2 regions of the Kitasatospora sp. NPDC015121 genome follow, and region 2 is predicted to be linked to the other one. Evidence: predicted binding sites of a transcription regulator. Region 2 holds the regulator's gene; the other holds the start of a gene.
The links. Region 2 encodes HspR, which represses chaperone genes until heat shock. Its sites were predicted from a motif close to TTGAGNNNNNNNNNCTCAA; they were not measured.
Positions count from the first base shown of each region.

Region 1 (7,389 bases), on a different contig from region 2:
GTCGACGGTGACTCGTCCTCGGTGGGCCCCGGCGGCGGCGCTGTGCGCGGCCACGCCGAGGGGCCGGGCCCCGGAGAGGGCCCGGAACGGGGGGCGTCCGGTCAGGACAGCGGTGCCTCCAGCGCGTACCCCACGCCGTGCACCGTGCGGATCCAGCTGGCGCCGATCTTCCGGCGCAGCGCCTTCACGTGGCTGTCCACCGTGCGGGTCCCGGACGCGTCGGTCCAGTCCCACACCTCGGCCAGCAGCTGCTCGCGGGTCAGCACCGCGCGCGGCTGCGCCGCCAGGCAGGCCAGCAGGTCGAACTCGGTCGGCGTCAGGTGCACGTCGCCCGAGCCCAGCCGGACCCGGCGCTGCACGTGGTCGATCTCCAGCTCGCCGAACCGCAGCGAGCCGAGCGCGGGCGTGCGGGCCGCCTGCTGGGCCCGCTCGACCCGGCGCAGCAGCACGTTCACCCGGGCCGCCAGCTCGCGCATCGAGAACGGCTTGGTCATGTAGTCGTCCGCGCCGACGCCCAGACCCACCAGCAGGTCGGTCTCGTCGTCCCGCGCGGTCAGCATCAGCACCGGCACCGGGCGCTGGGCCTGGATCCGGCGGCACACCTCCAGGCCGTCGAAGCCCGGCAGCATGATGTCGAGCACCACCAGGTCGGGCTGCCAGGTGTGGAACCCGTCCACCGCGCCCGGCCCGTCGTGGGCCACCGCCACCTTGAAGCCCTCGGCGCCCAGTCGCGCCGCGATCGACTCCGCGATGGTCGGCTCGTCCTCCACGACGAGCACCCGTCGCTGGGTGCCCACCGGTCCACTGCTGATCGTCTCTTGCTGGATCTCTGTCACGGTCACGCCACCGCCCCCAGGGCTCGCGGGCCGGCCGTCCGGGGGGACGGCGGGCTCCGCTCGTAGTCGTCTTGTTTCCGTCTGTTGTTCCGTCGTGGGTGTGCCCCGCCCGTGGTCGGATCAGGTTTGGCAGGTCCCCGATCGGACGGGCACGGGCCGATACCTTACCCGCAGCACTTGCGAGCTGTAACGGTACGTGTGCGAGCGGCACGCGCGCGGGCAGAGGTCTTCACAGAAGTTCCTCAGACACCTCTCACCCGCCCCCCGTATCGTGGGCACGACAAGGCGTCAGGGAGGCGGCATGACCAGCGCGGAACTGCGACGACGACTCATCCGGCCCGGACTCCGGGCCGTGCCCACCCCACGGGCCAACCCGTTCGCACTCGGTTACCTCGCGCTGCTGCTCGGCACCACGCTGTACGCCCGCTTCGGCGACCCGGAGACCGTCCACCGGCTCCAGTCGCTCTCCTCCACCGACGCGCACAACCTGCTCGTCCACCCCGCGCTCTCCCTCGTCGGCAGCGGCCTCTGGGTCGCCGGGCCGGTCTGGATGCCCTACTTCTGGGCCTTCGCCCTCACCGTCGCACCCTTGGAACGACGGATCGGCGGCCTTCGTGCCCTCGCCGTCTTCGGCGCCGGACACGTCGCCGCGACCCTGCTCTCGCAGGCGGTCGTGGTCGCCACGGTGGCGGCCGGCGGCGCCGAACCCGCACTGCTCGACGAGATGGACATCGGCGTCTCCTACGGGGTGCTCGCCTCGCTCGGCGCCCTCGCCGGACTGCTCGCCCCCACCGGCCGGAAGATCGCCCTCGGCGCCGGACTGGCCCTCCTCGGCCACCAGGTCACCAGCGACCCGGACCTGGTCACCGGCGTCGGCCACCCGGCGGCGCTGGCGGTGGGCGTCGCGCTCTGGCCGCTCCTCCGCGGCCGCGGGCCGCGGGGCTCCCGGGGCGGACGCCTCGCGGGGTGGGCGGGGATGCGGCCCGTACCGCGATCCTCCTGACGGGGGCTCCCCGGTCGCGCGCCGCGGGCGGGCGCCAGGGTCCGTGCCGCGACCTTCCCGGCCCGCTCCTCCGCTGCGCGGGGCTTTCTCGCGGTGCGGGTGTCTCGGGGGGCTGCGCCTGCTGCGCGCCGCGGGCGGGGGCTGGGATCCGTGCCGCGATCTTTCCGGTCTGTTCCTCCGCTGCGCGCAGTTCCCCGCGCCCCTGTCGGGGCGCGGGGTTCCTGTCGTGCGCCTGCTTCGCGGCGCGGGGTGAGGGCTGCGCCTGCTGCGCGGCGCAGGCGAGGGGCCGGGGTCTGTGCTGCGGCCTTTCCGGCCTGTTCCTCTTCTCCGCTGCGGGGGGCTTTCGCGGTGGGGGTCTTGGGGGCTGGGCCTGCTTCGCGGCGCGGGCGGGCGCTGGGGTCCGTGCCGCGATCTTTCCGGCCTGTTCCTCCGCTGCGCGCAGTTCCCCGCGCCCCTGTCGGGGCGCGGGGTTCCTGTCGTGCGCCTGCTGCGCGGCGCCGGGTGAGGGCCGCGCCTGCTTCGCGGTGCGGGGGTGGGGGCGGTGGGGCGTTCACTCAGGGTGAACAGGGGGGTGGGAACAATCGGGGGTGGTCAAACCTTAGTCAGGTCAGCTCAACTTCACTGACTGGGGAGAGATCATGGCATCGACGTCCGTTCCGCTCACTCTGCCTGTGCTGCCGCTCGATGACGAGGTGGTGCTCCCTGGCATGGTGGTTCCGCTGGAGCTTTCGAATCCCGAGGTGCGGGCCGCCGTGGAGGCGGCGCGGGCCGGGAGTGCCGGGGGGAAGCCGCAGGTGCTGCTGGTGCCGCGGCTGGACGGGTCGTACGCGGCGGTGGGGGCGCTGGCGACGGTCGAGCAGGTGGGGCGGTTGGCGGACGGGGATCCGGCGGCGCTGGTGCGGGCCGTCCGGCGGGTGCGGATCGGGGCCGGGACGACCGGGCCGGGGGCCGCGCTGTGGGTGGAGACCACGCCGTTCAAGGAGTCGGACCAGGGGCTGCCGGTGGCGGGGCGGGCGGCCGAGCTGGTCAAGGAGTACAAGGCGCTGTCCACGCAGTGGCTGCGCCGTCGCGGGGCCTGGCAGATCGTCGACCGGGTGGCCGCGATCGAGGACGTCGGCGAGCTCGCCGACAACATCGGCTACGCGCCGTTCGCGACCGCCGAGCAGAAGCTGAAGGTGCTGCTGGAGGCGGACCGCCCGGCCCGGCTGGAGTACGCGCTGAGCCTGCTGCGCGAGCACCTCGCGGAGGAGGAGGTCAACGACTCGATCCGCAAGGACGTCGAGGAGGGCGTGGCCAAGCAGCAGAAGGAGTTCCTGCTGCGCCGCCAGCTGGAGGCGGTCCGCAAGGAGCTGGCCGAGCTGAACGGCGAGGCCGACTCCGAGGAGGAGGACTACCGGGCCCGGGTCGAGGCGGCCGCGCTGCCCGGGAAGGTGCGCGAGGCGGCGCTCAAGGAGGTCGACAAGCTGGAGCGCGCCAGCGACCAGTCGCCCGAGGGCTCGTGGATCCGCACCTGGCTGGACACCGTCCTCGACCTGCCGTGGAACGAGCGCTCCGAGGACGCGTACGACATCGCCGCCGCCCGCGCCGTGCTGGACGCGGACCACACCGGCCTGGCGGACGTGAAGGACCGGATCGTCGAGTACCTGGCGGTCCGCAAGCGCCGGGCCGACCAGGGCCTGGGGCAGATCGGCGGGCGCCGGGGCGGCGCCGTGCTGGCGCTGGTGGGCCCGCCCGGGGTGGGCAAGACCTCGCTGGGCGAGAGCGTCGCGAAGGCGATGGGCCGGTCGTTCGTCCGGGTCGCGCTCGGCGGCGTGCGGGACGAGGCGGAGATCCGCGGCCACCGCAGGACGTACGTGGGCTCGATCCCCGGCCGGATCGTCCGGGCGATCAAGGAGGCCGGGACGATGAACCCGGTGGTGCTGCTGGACGAGATCGACAAGGTCGGCTCGGACTACCGGGGCGACCCGGCGGCGGCCCTGCTGGAGGTGCTGGACCCGGCGCAGAACCACACCTTCCGGGACCACTACCTGGAGGTCGAGCTCGACCTCTCGGACGTGGTGTTCCTGGCCACCGCCAACGTGCTGGAGGCGATCCCCGAGCCGCTGCTGGACCGGATGGACCTGGTCCGCCTCGACGGCTACACCGAGGACGAGAAGGTCGCCATCGCCCGCGACCACCTGCTGCCGCGCCAGCTCGCCAAGGCGGGCCTGGGCGGCGAGGAGCTGACGGTGGACGAGGCGGCGCTGCGCCGACTGGCCGCCGAGTACACCCGGGAGGCGGGTGTCCGGAACCTGGAGCGGTCGATCGCCCGGATCCTGCGCAAGGTCGCCGCGCAGACCGAGCTGGGCGAGCGCGAGCTGCCCGCCGCGATCGGCCCGGACGACCTGCGGGCGCTGCTCGGCCGGCCGCACCACGTGCCGGAGTCGGCCCAGGAACCGGCCGAACGGCGCACCGCGGTGCCCGGCGTGGCGACCGGCCTGGCGGTCACCGGGGCCGGCGGCGACGTCCTCTACATCGAGGCCTCGCTGGCGGACGCCGAGACCGGCTCGACCGGGCTGACCCTGACCGGCCAGCTGGGCGACGTGATGAAGGAGTCGGCGCACATCGCGCTCTCCTTCCTGCGCTCGCGCGGCGCCGAGCTGGAGCTGCCGGTGACCGGGCTACGCGAGCGGGGCATCCACCTGCACGTGCCGGCCGGCGCGGTGCCGAAGGACGGCCCGAGCGCGGGCATCACCATGACCACGGCGCTGGCCTCGCTGCTCTCCGGCCGCAAGGTGCGCACCGACGTGGCGATGACCGGCGAGGTGTCGCTGACCGGCCGGGTGCTGCCGATCGGCGGGGTGAAGCAGAAGCTGCTGGCCGCGGACCGCTCCGGGATCACCACGGTGATCATCCCCAAGCGCAACGAGGCGGACCTGGACGACGTCCCCGCCGAGGTGCTGGAGCGCCTGACGGTGCACCCGGTGTCGGACGTCCGCGAGGTGCTGCGCCTCGCGCTGGAGCCGGCCGGGGTGCTGGTGGCGGCGGCCTGACGGCGGGGCGGCCGGGCGCCTCGGGAGCGGTGGGCTCCCGAGGCGCCTGGTGGTCGTCGGTCCGAGCCGATGGGAGACTTCCGGCATGCCGTCCCCCACACAGCGCGTGCTGGCCCTCGTCCCGGAGCGCTACCGCCCGTTCCTGGTCAAGCACCGCACGCTGGTGAAGTTCCTCGTGGTCGGAGGGACCTGCTTCGTCCTCACCATGCTGATCAACTTCGCCCTGAAGACGACGGTCCTGGAGAGCAAACCCGTGGTGGCGCTGACCATCGCGACCGTGGTCACCACGGTGATCTCCTACGTGCTGAACCGGCAGTGGTCCTTCCGGGCGGCCGGCCGCAAGCGCGAGGCCGCCGGGTTCTTCGTGGTCAGCGCCCTGGCGGTGGGCGTCAACGACCTCCCGCTGGTGGCCTCCCGGTACGTGTTCGACCTCCGCACCCCGGACGTCAGCCACTTCTCGCAGGAGGTCGCCGACTTCGTCAGCGGGATGATCGTCGGGACGCTGCTGGCGATGGCGTTCCGGTTCTGGGCGATGAACCGCTTCGTGTTCACCGAGTTGGCCGAGCGGGTCCGGGAGGACCACCAGGAGCCGGGCGGCCGGGAGCAGGGGCGGGACCCGGAGCGGGTCTGAGGTCCGCCCCGCTCCGGGTCCCGCCGGGGTCACGCCCCGGCGGGCAGCGGCCGGCCGTAGCGCGGGGCGCGGGCCACCGCAAGGAAGGTCACCCCGACGCCGACCACCGCCCAGACCGCCAGCACCAGGAAGGGCGCGGTCAGGTGGGTGGAGCCCAGGTAGGCGATCGAGCGGGCCGCCGAGGTGCCGGCCCCGTTCGGGATCCACTCGCCGATCGCCCGCCAGAACGCGGGCAGCAGCGGCGGCGGGAAGACGCCGCCCGCGCTGGGGTTGCCCAGCACCACGAAGACCAGCACGGCCAGGCCGATGCCGACCACGTCGAACAGGCACTCCAGCGCCATGGTGAAGGCGCCGACCGAGAAGACCACCATCGTGCCGAGGCCGGTCAGCGCGGCGATCGAGCCGGGGAGCGCGTCCAGGATCGGGCCGGTGATCACCGCGCCGAGCAGGCCGGCCGCGACCGAGTACAGCGCCAGCGTGCCGAGCCGGAGCACCGCCCGGGCGGTGTTGGCGGGTCGGGAGCCGGCGCTGATGCCGAGGATCGAGGCGACCAGGTAGCCGCCCACGCACCAGCCGATCACCAGGTAGAAGGCGGACAGGCCCTCGGCGTCGCCCCTGGCCAGCGGGATGGTGTCGTCGACCGTGACGGTCCGCTGCTGGGAGGCGGCCAGCTTGCTGACGATGCCCTCCGCGGCGGTGGCGGCGGCCGGGCCGCGGGCGTCGGCGACCAGCAGGGTGTCCTCGGTGCCGGTCGGGTCGAACACCCAGGCCGCGTAGATCTTCTGGTCCTTGATCCGCTCCCGGGCGACGTCCCCGTCCGGGAGGCTGGAGGCGCGCACCGCGCTGTCCGGGACGGACTCCAGCGCGCTGACCAGCTTCGGCGCGACCTCGGGCGGAGCGACCACCGCGATCGACAGTTCGTGCGGCTTCGGGTGGTGCAGGGCGCCCACGTACGAGGTGATGAAGCCGAGTTGGAGCAGCAGGACGCCGACGACCAGGAAGAACGCGCGGGGGCTGACCGCGTCCCTGAAGTCGCCGAGGAACCCCTTGCCCGGTTCTGCCGGGTGGGCCATGGGAGCATCTCCCTCGCGGATAGGTGTCAAGACGGCAAAAGTGTCAAAAACAGATACTTCATAGCATGAAACAGTTGCGCGTCGGGGGAGGCGCGAGCTGCGCGATACTGAGCGCCATGACTGACCCCCTGGGCGGGCCGGGCCCCGCCGAGTCGGCCTTCCTCGCGGTCGAGCGGGAGGTGGCCACGCTGTTCCGGCGCAGCCGGGCGCGAGCGGCCGAGATCTCCCGGCTGGTGCACCCCGGGCTGGAGGCCGGGGCGTACGTGCTGCTCGGGTTCATCCGGGAGTCCGGGCGGGCCCGGGTGACCGACGTCGGGCTGCACTTCGGGGTGGGCAAGGCCACCGTCAGCCGGCAGATCCGGGCGATCGAGGAGCTGGGGCTGCTGCGCCGGGAGACCGATCCGCTGGACCGGCGGGCCTCGCTGGTGTCGCTGACCGAGGAGGGCGAGCGGCGGTTCGCGGCGGCCCGGGCGGAGCGGATGGCGCGGTTCCGGGCCTCGCTGGCCGGGTGGGAGTCGGCCGAGCTGGAGCAGTTCGCCCGGCTGCTGGAGCGGTTCAACGAGTTGACCGAGAACGCCTGAGCGCCCCGGCCGAGGGGGTTCCTTTACCTGGGCTTGAAGAAAGTTGCCTTAGTCAACTATCCACGTATAGTTGACTAAGGCAACGAATTTTTAGTCGAAGGAACCGCATGTCGTCGACCCTCCCGGCACCCGAACAGGACCGGATGTCCCACCGCCAAGTACTCGAAGCGCTCTCGGGCCTGCTGCTCGGCCTGTTCGTGGCCGTGCTCTCCTCCACGGTGGTCTCCAACGCG
Region 1 covers NZ_JBVHEH010000041.1:1,957-9,345, forward strand. Annotated here, with positions in the region: gene ACZ3J7_RS36710 (response regulator transcription factor) at 102-836, opposite strand; gene ACZ3J7_RS36715 (rhomboid-like protein) at 1,138-1,839, shown strand; gene lon (endopeptidase La) at 2,478-4,871, shown strand; gene ACZ3J7_RS36725 (GtrA family protein) at 4,957-5,502, shown strand; gene ACZ3J7_RS36730 (ABC-2 transporter permease) at 5,532-6,575, opposite strand; gene ACZ3J7_RS36735 (MarR family winged helix-turn-helix transcriptional regulator) at 6,692-7,156, shown strand; gene ACZ3J7_RS36740 (MDR family MFS transporter) at 7,264-7,389, shown strand, end outside.
Region 1: a site for HspR is predicted at 2,437-2,455, ahead of lon (endopeptidase La). Genes of this name have one in related genera too.

Region 2 (7,389 bases):
GGGGCGGCCGGGGTCCGGGTGGTGCGGGCGGCGCGGGGTCAGGCGTCGACCGGCTCCGCCTCGGCGGCGGGGGCGGCCTTGACCGACTCCAGCAGCAGCTGGGCCACGTCGACGACCTTCAGGTGCTCCTTGGCCGCGCCCTCGTTCTTCTTGCCGTTGACCGAGTCGGAGAGCATGACCAGGCAGAACGGGCAGGCGGTGGAGACGATGTCCGGGTTGAGGGAGAGCGCCTCGTCGACCCGCTCGGTGTTGATCCGCTTGCCGATCCGCTCCTCCATCCACATCCGGGCGCCGCCGGCGCCGCAGCAGAAGCCGCGCTCCTTGTGGCGGTGCATCTCCTCGTTGCGCAGGCCGGGCACCTTGCCGATGATCTCGCGCGGCGGGGTGTAGACCTTGTTGTGCCGGCCGAGGTAGCACGGGTCGTGGTAGGTGATCAGGCCCTCCACCGGGTTCACCGGCAGCAGCTTGCCCTCGTCGATCAGGTGCTGGAGCAGCTGGGTGTGGTGGATGACCTCGAAGTGGCCGCCGAGCTGCGGGTACTCGTTGGCGATGGTGTTGAAGCAGTGCGGGCAGGTGGCGACGATCCGCTTGGTGGGGGCGTCCTCCAGGGCGGCGTTCAGGGTCTCGACGTTCTGCGCGCCGAGCATCTGGAACAGGAACTCGTTGCCCAGGCGGCGCGGGGAGTCACCGGTGCAGGTCTCCTCCTTGCCGAGGATCGCGAACTTGACGCCCGCGGTGTGCAGGAGTTCGGCGAAGGCCTTGGTGGTCTTCTTGGCCCGGTCCTCCAGCGCGCCGGCGCAGCCGACCCAGTAGAGGTACTCGACCTCGGCGGGGTCGATGTCCTCGCCGATCACCGGCACCTCGATGCCGGTCTCCTTCTTGAGCTCCTTGACCCAGTCGAGCCGGGCCTTGGTGGCCAGGCCCCACGGGTTGCCCTTGTTCTCCAGGTTCTTCAGCATCGTCCCGGCCTCGGTCGGGAAGCTGCTCTCGATCATCACCTGGTAGCGGCGCATGTCGACGATGTGGTCGATGTGCTCGATGTCGACCGGGCACTGCTCGACGCAGGCGCCGCAGGTGGTGCAGGACCACAGGACGTCCGGGTCGATGACGCCGTTCTCCTCGGCGGTGCCGATCAGCGGGCGCTCGGCCTCGGCGAGGGCGGCGGCGGGGACGCCGGCCAGCTGCTCGGCGGTGGCCTTCTCCTCGCCCTCCATGGACTTGCCGCCGCCGGCCAGCAGGTAGGGGGCCTTGGCGAAGGCGTGCTCGCGCAGGCTCATGATCAGCAGCTTGGGCGACAGCGGCTTGCCGGTGTTCCAGGCGGGGCACTGCGACTGGCAGCGGCCGCACTCGGTGCAGGTGGAGAAGTCGAGGATGCCCTTCCAGGAGAAGTGCTCGACCTGGGAGACGCCGAAGACGGCGTCGTCCGCCGGGTCCTCGAAGTCGATCGGGGCGCCGCCGCTGGTCATCGGGCGCAGCGCGCCGAGCGCGGTGGCGCCGTCGTCCTCGCGCTTGAAGTAGATGTTGAAGAACGCCAGGAAGCGGTGCCAGGCGACGCCCATCGAGGGGTTGACGCCGATGGTGATCGCCCAGGCGAAGGAGATGCAGATCTTCAGCATCGCGAACAGGTAGACCAGGTTGACCAGGGTGCCGTGCGCGGTGCCGTGGAAGGCGGCGGCGATCGGGTACGAGACCAGGTAGGCCGGGTCGTAGGAGTCGACGCCTTCGAGGGCGCCCTCCAGGCCGCGGAGCATCATGATGCACAGGCCGATGCCGAGGATCGTGTACTCGACGTAGAAGGCCTGCCAGGCGATCGAGCCGGCGAACCGGGACTTGCGGCCGGCCCGGGAGGGCAGGCTGAGCAGGCGGATCACCATCAGGGTGAGGATGCCCAGGGTGGTGAGGGTGCCGATCAGCTCGACGAAGACGTTCCAGGGCAGCCAGTGGCCGATCACCGGGAGGACGAACTCGGCGTCGAAGAGCTGGCCGAAGGCGTTCACCAGGGTGAGGACCAGGGAGAAGAAGCCGACCGCGACGAACCAGTGGGCGACGCCGACGACGCCCCAGCGGTTCATCCGGGTGTGGCCGAGGAACTCCTTGGCCACGGTGGCGACCCGCTGTGCGGGCTGCCCGAAGCGGGTGGCGTCGGCGGAGCCGGTGCGCACCACCTTGTAGATGTACAGCGCCGCACGGGCGGCGAGCGCGGTGCCGATCACGAAGGTGACCAGCGAGATGACGATCGCTGCTAGCTGCATCGGCTCTCCGTCTCCAGCGGCTTGGTCCGGTTGTCCCGGTCTTCCCGGTCTTCCCCGGAGTGTACTCGTCGGTAACTTAAAGGGTCGACGCGCCGGACATTACCGCGCGTTAACACCCCACCAGAAGATGTTCAAGGTATGGCGGCAGTCACTAAGCCCAGACTCACCCGCCCGGAGCAGCCCCCCGCCCCGCCGGCGACATAAGCGCTCAGTAAAGTTGAGCGACGCGGACTCAAAGCCGTTGACGTCTTGGGATCGGTCGTGCATCCTTGAGTCCGTACTGCTCAACTTCTCCTCGGAGGTATTCACGATGGCACGCGCGGTCGGCATCGACCTCGGTACGACGAACTCCGTCGTCAGTGTTCTTGAGGGCGGTGAGCCCACGGTCATCACCAACGCCGAGGGCGCTCGGACCACGCCGTCCGTCGTCGCCTTCGCCAAGAACGGCGAGGTGCTCGTCGGCGAGGTGGCCAAGCGCCAGGCGGTCACCAACGTCGACCGCACCATCCGCTCGGTCAAGCGCCACATGGGCACCGACTGGAAGATCGGCATCGACGGCAAGGACTTCACGCCGCAGCAGATCTCCGCCTTCGTCCTGCAGAAGCTCAAGCGGGACGCCGAGGCCTACCTGGGCGAGACGGTCACCGACGCCGTCATCACCGTCCCGGCGTACTTCAACGACTCCGAGCGCCAGGCCACCAAGGAGGCCGGCGAGATCGCGGGCCTGAACGTCCTGCGCATCGTCAACGAGCCGACCGCGGCCGCCCTGGCCTACGGCCTGGACAAGGACGACCAGACCATCCTGGTCTTCGACCTCGGCGGCGGCACCTTCGACGTGTCGCTGCTGGAGATCGGCGACGGCGTGGTCGAGGTCAAGGCCACCAACGGCGACAACCACCTCGGCGGCGACGACTGGGACCAGCGGGTCGTCGACCACCTGGTGAAGGTCTTCCAGTCCGGCCACGGCGTCGACCTGTCCAAGGACAAGATGGCCGTCCAGCGTCTGCGCGAGGCCGCCGAGAAGGCCAAGATCGAGCTGTCCTCCTCCTCGGAGACCTCGATCAACCTGCCCTACATCACGGCCTCCGCCGAGGGCCCGCTGCACCTGGACGAGAAGCTCACCCGCTCCCAGTTCCAGCAGCTCACCGCCGACCTGCTGGACCGCTGCAAGGTCCCGTTCCACAACGTGATCAAGGACGCCGGCATCCAGCTGTCCGAGATCGACCACGTGGTCCTGGTCGGCGGCTCCACCCGCATGCCGGCCGTCGCCGAGCTGGTCAAGGAGCTGACCGGCGGCAAGGACGCCAACAAGGGCGTCAACCCGGACGAGGTCGTCGCGATCGGCGCCTCCCTGCAGGCCGGCGTGCTCAAGGGCGAGGTCAAGGACGTCCTGCTGCTCGACGTCACCCCGCTGTCCCTCGGCATCGAGACCAAGGGCGGCATCATGACCAAGCTGATCGAGCGCAACACCACGATCCCGACCAAGCGCTCGGAGATCTTCACCACCGCCGAGGACAACCAGCCCTCCGTGCAGATCCAGGTCTACCAGGGCGAGCGCGAGATCGCGGCGTACAACAAGAAGCTCGGCATGTTCGAGCTGACCGGCCTGCCGCCGGCCCCGCGCGGCCTGCCGCAGATCGAGGTCACCTTCGACATCGACGCCAACGGCATCATGCACGTGGCCGCGAAGGACCTCGGCACCGGCAAGGAGCAGAAGATGACCGTCACCGGCGGCTCCTCGCTGCCGAAGGACGAGGTCAACCGCATGCGCGAGGAGGCCGAGCGCTACGCGGAGGAGGACACCAAGCGCCGCGAGGCCGTGGAGACCCGCAACCAGGGCGAGCAGCTCGTCTACTCGACCGAGAAGTTCATCGCGGACAACGCCGACAAGCTCCCGGCCGACGTCAAGACCGAGGTCGAGACCGCCATCGGCGAGCTCAAGGAGACCCTCAAGGGCGAGGACATCGCGGCAATCCGCACCGCCACCGAGAAGGTCTCCACCACCGCCCAGAAGCTCGGCGCGGCGCTGTACGCGCAGGCCGACGGCGCGGGCGCGGCGGCCGGCGCGGCCGGTGCCGGCGAAGCGGGCGCCAAGGACGACGACGTGGTCGACGCCGAGATCGTCGACGACGAGAAGCCCAAGGGTGGTGCGGCATGACGGAGAAGCCGCAGGGCGAGCAGCCCGGCGACGACTCCGCCGCCGAGGAGGCCGTGCTCAAGGCAGCCGAAGAGGCCGTCGCGGGTGCGGGTGCCGACGAACTGGCCGCCGCCAAGCGCGAGGCCAGTGAGCGCACCGCCGACCTGCAGCGGCTCCAGGCCGAGTACCAGAACTACCGCAAGCGGGTCGAGCGCGACCGCTCCACCGTCCGTGAGATCGCCGTCTCCAACATCCTGGAGTCGCTGGTCCCGGTGCTGGACGACATCGGCCGGGCCCGCGAGCACGGCGAGGTGACCGGCGGCTTCAAGTCGGTCGCCGAGTCGCTGGAGACGGTCGTCGCCAAGCTCGGGCTGCAGCAGTTCGGCAAGGAGGGCGAGCCCTTCGACCCGACCATCCACGAGGCGCTGATGCACAGCTACTCGTCGGACGTCACGGAGGACACCTGCGTGCAGATCCTCCAGCCGGGGTACCGGATCGGCGAGCGGATCATCCGCCCGGCGATGGTCGCGGTCGCGGAGCCCCAGCCGGGCACCCAGACCACCGGCGAGCCGGACGGCGACAAGGCCGACGGTTCGTCCGACAGCTGAGTGGAGTCCCCGTGCGCTGCGGAGTCGTACGTCGTCCAGTACGGCGGCCGGCTCCGCAGCGCCGTATCACGGCACCGCACCGCGGTGCCGGCAGGCAACAGAACTTCGGTTTTCCGGGAGGTGGCGGTCAAAGGCCATGAGCGCTAAGGACTACGTGGAGAAGGACTACTACAAGGTCCTCGGCGTGCCCAAGGACGCCACCGCCGCAGAGATCAAGAAGACCTACCGCAAGCTGGCCCGGGAGTTCCACCCGGACGCGAACAAGGGCGACGCCAAGGCGGAGGAGCGCTTCAAGGACATCTCCGAGGCGTACGACGTGCTCTCGGACGAGAAGCGCCGCAAGGAGTACGACGAGGCCCGTTCGCTGTTCGCGGGCGGCGGCTTCCGGCCCGGCGGGGCGGGGGCGGCCGGCGGCTTCGACTTCGGCGACCTGTTCAACGGCGGCGCGCCGGGCGGCGGCGGGATCGGCGACGTGTTCGGCGGCCTGTTCAACCGCGGCGGCCGGCAGACCGCGCAGCCGCGCCGGGGCGCGGACGTCGAGACCGAGGTCACGCTGAACTTCGAGGAGGCCGTGGACGGCGCCACCGTTCCGCTGCGGATGACCTCCCAGGCCCCCTGCCGCGCCTGCGCCGGGACGGGCGCGAAGGCCGGCACCACGCCGCGGGTCTGTCCGACCTGCGTCGGCGCCGGCACCGTCAGCCGCGGCCAGGGCGCCTTCGCGCTCTCCGAGCCCTGCCGGGACTGCAAGGGCCGCGGCATGATCGTCGACGACCCGTGCGCCGTCTGCCACGGCAGCGGCCGGGCCTCCTCGGCCCGCACCATGCAGGTCCGCATCCCGGCCGGGGTGCAGGACGGCCAGCGGATCCGGCTCAAGGGCAAGGGCGCCCAGGGCGAGCGCGGCGGCCAGCCCGGCGACCTGTACGTCAGCGTGCACGTCGAGCCGCACCCGGTGTTCGGGCGCAAGGGCGACAACCTCACGGTGACCGTGCCGGTGAGCTTCCCCGAAGCCGCGCTCGGCGGGACCATCGAGGTGCCGACCCTGAACGGCCCGGCGGTGAAGCTCAAGCTGCCGCCCGGCAGCGCCAACGGCCTCACCATGCGGGCCCGCGGCAAGGGCGCCACCCGCAAGGACGGCACCCGCGGCGACCTGCTGGTCACCGTGGAGGTCGCGGTGCCCAAGCACGTCGACGGCGACGCGCTGACCGCCCTGGAGCAGTACCGCGAGGCCACCGCCTCGGACGACCCGCGAGCCGCCCTGTTCAAGGCGGCGGAGGGAGCGTGAGATCCCGATGAGCCCACACCCCGACAGCAGTCCCGACGGCACCGGCCGGATCGGCCCCGGTCCCGGCCTCGGCGAGGGCCTGCCCGGTGCCGGCCGCCCGCGCGCCGCCGCCCCGCCGTACGTCCTCACCGAGGACACCCCGGTCTACGTCATCTCGGTCGCCGCCGAACTCTCCGGCCTGCACCCGCAGACCCTCCGCCAGTACGACCGCCTCGGCCTGGTCAGCCCCGACCGCACGGCCGGCCGCGGCCGCCGCTACTCCTCCCGGGACATCCAGCAGCTGCGCGAGGTGCAGCGGCTCTCCCAGGACGAGGGCATCAACCTGGCCGGCATCAAGCGCATCATCGAACTGGAGAACCAGGTCGCCGCCCTGCAGTCCCGGGTCGCCGAGCTCGTCGACGCCCTGGAGGGCGCCGCCGCCACCCTCCAGCAGCGCGAGGCCGCCGTGCACGCCTCCTACCGCCGAGACCTGGTCCCGTACCAGCAGGTCCAGCAGTCCAGCGCGCTGGTGGTGTGGCGGCCCAAGCGCTGATCCAGCGACACCGAACCGCCGTCACCCCTACCATTCGGGGGGTGACGGCGGTTCTCGGTTCCGTGAGAAAGTACAGCCGACCCCGCCAGGCGTCGTCCCGCGAGCGGAAAATGCCGCCCCCTCCGGGGTACCGGAACACTTACGATCGCTGAACCCGGTCACACCGCCCACGAGACGTCCGCACCAGCCCCAGGGAGCCGCACATGCGAGGATCTGCAGGGATCAGGGCCGTCGGCAACCTCAGTTTCCTCTCGAACGACGCACGTGCCCTTTTCCGGTCCGCGCTCCACGGAAACGGGCGGCTCTCGACCGTCGATTTCGACGAGACCTCGCAGCCGGCCCTGGACGAACTGCTGACCATCGGCCTGCTCGTGCCCGAGATCGACGACCCGAACGTCGTGGTGGCGGTCGACCCGCAGCAGCTGTCCGAGGGCCTGAGCGACACCTGGCAGCGGCAGGCCCTCGACCTGCTCACCCGCGCCGCCGCGCTCCGGGCCGACCTGCAGGACCTCGCCACCGCGTTCCACTCGCCCGACCAGGGCGGGGGGAGCATCGAGTACGTGCGCGGCAAGGTCCTG
Region 2 covers NZ_JBVHEH010000005.1:239,729-247,117, reverse strand. Annotated here, with positions in the region: gene ACZ3J7_RS09190 ((Fe-S)-binding protein) at 39-2,252, opposite strand; gene dnaK (molecular chaperone DnaK) at 2,563-4,410, shown strand; gene grpE (nucleotide exchange factor GrpE) at 4,407-4,997, shown strand; gene dnaJ (molecular chaperone DnaJ) at 5,134-6,279, shown strand; gene ACZ3J7_RS09170 (heat shock protein transcriptional repressor HspR) at 6,287-6,811, shown strand; gene ACZ3J7_RS09165 (helix-turn-helix domain-containing protein) at 7,015-7,389, shown strand, end outside.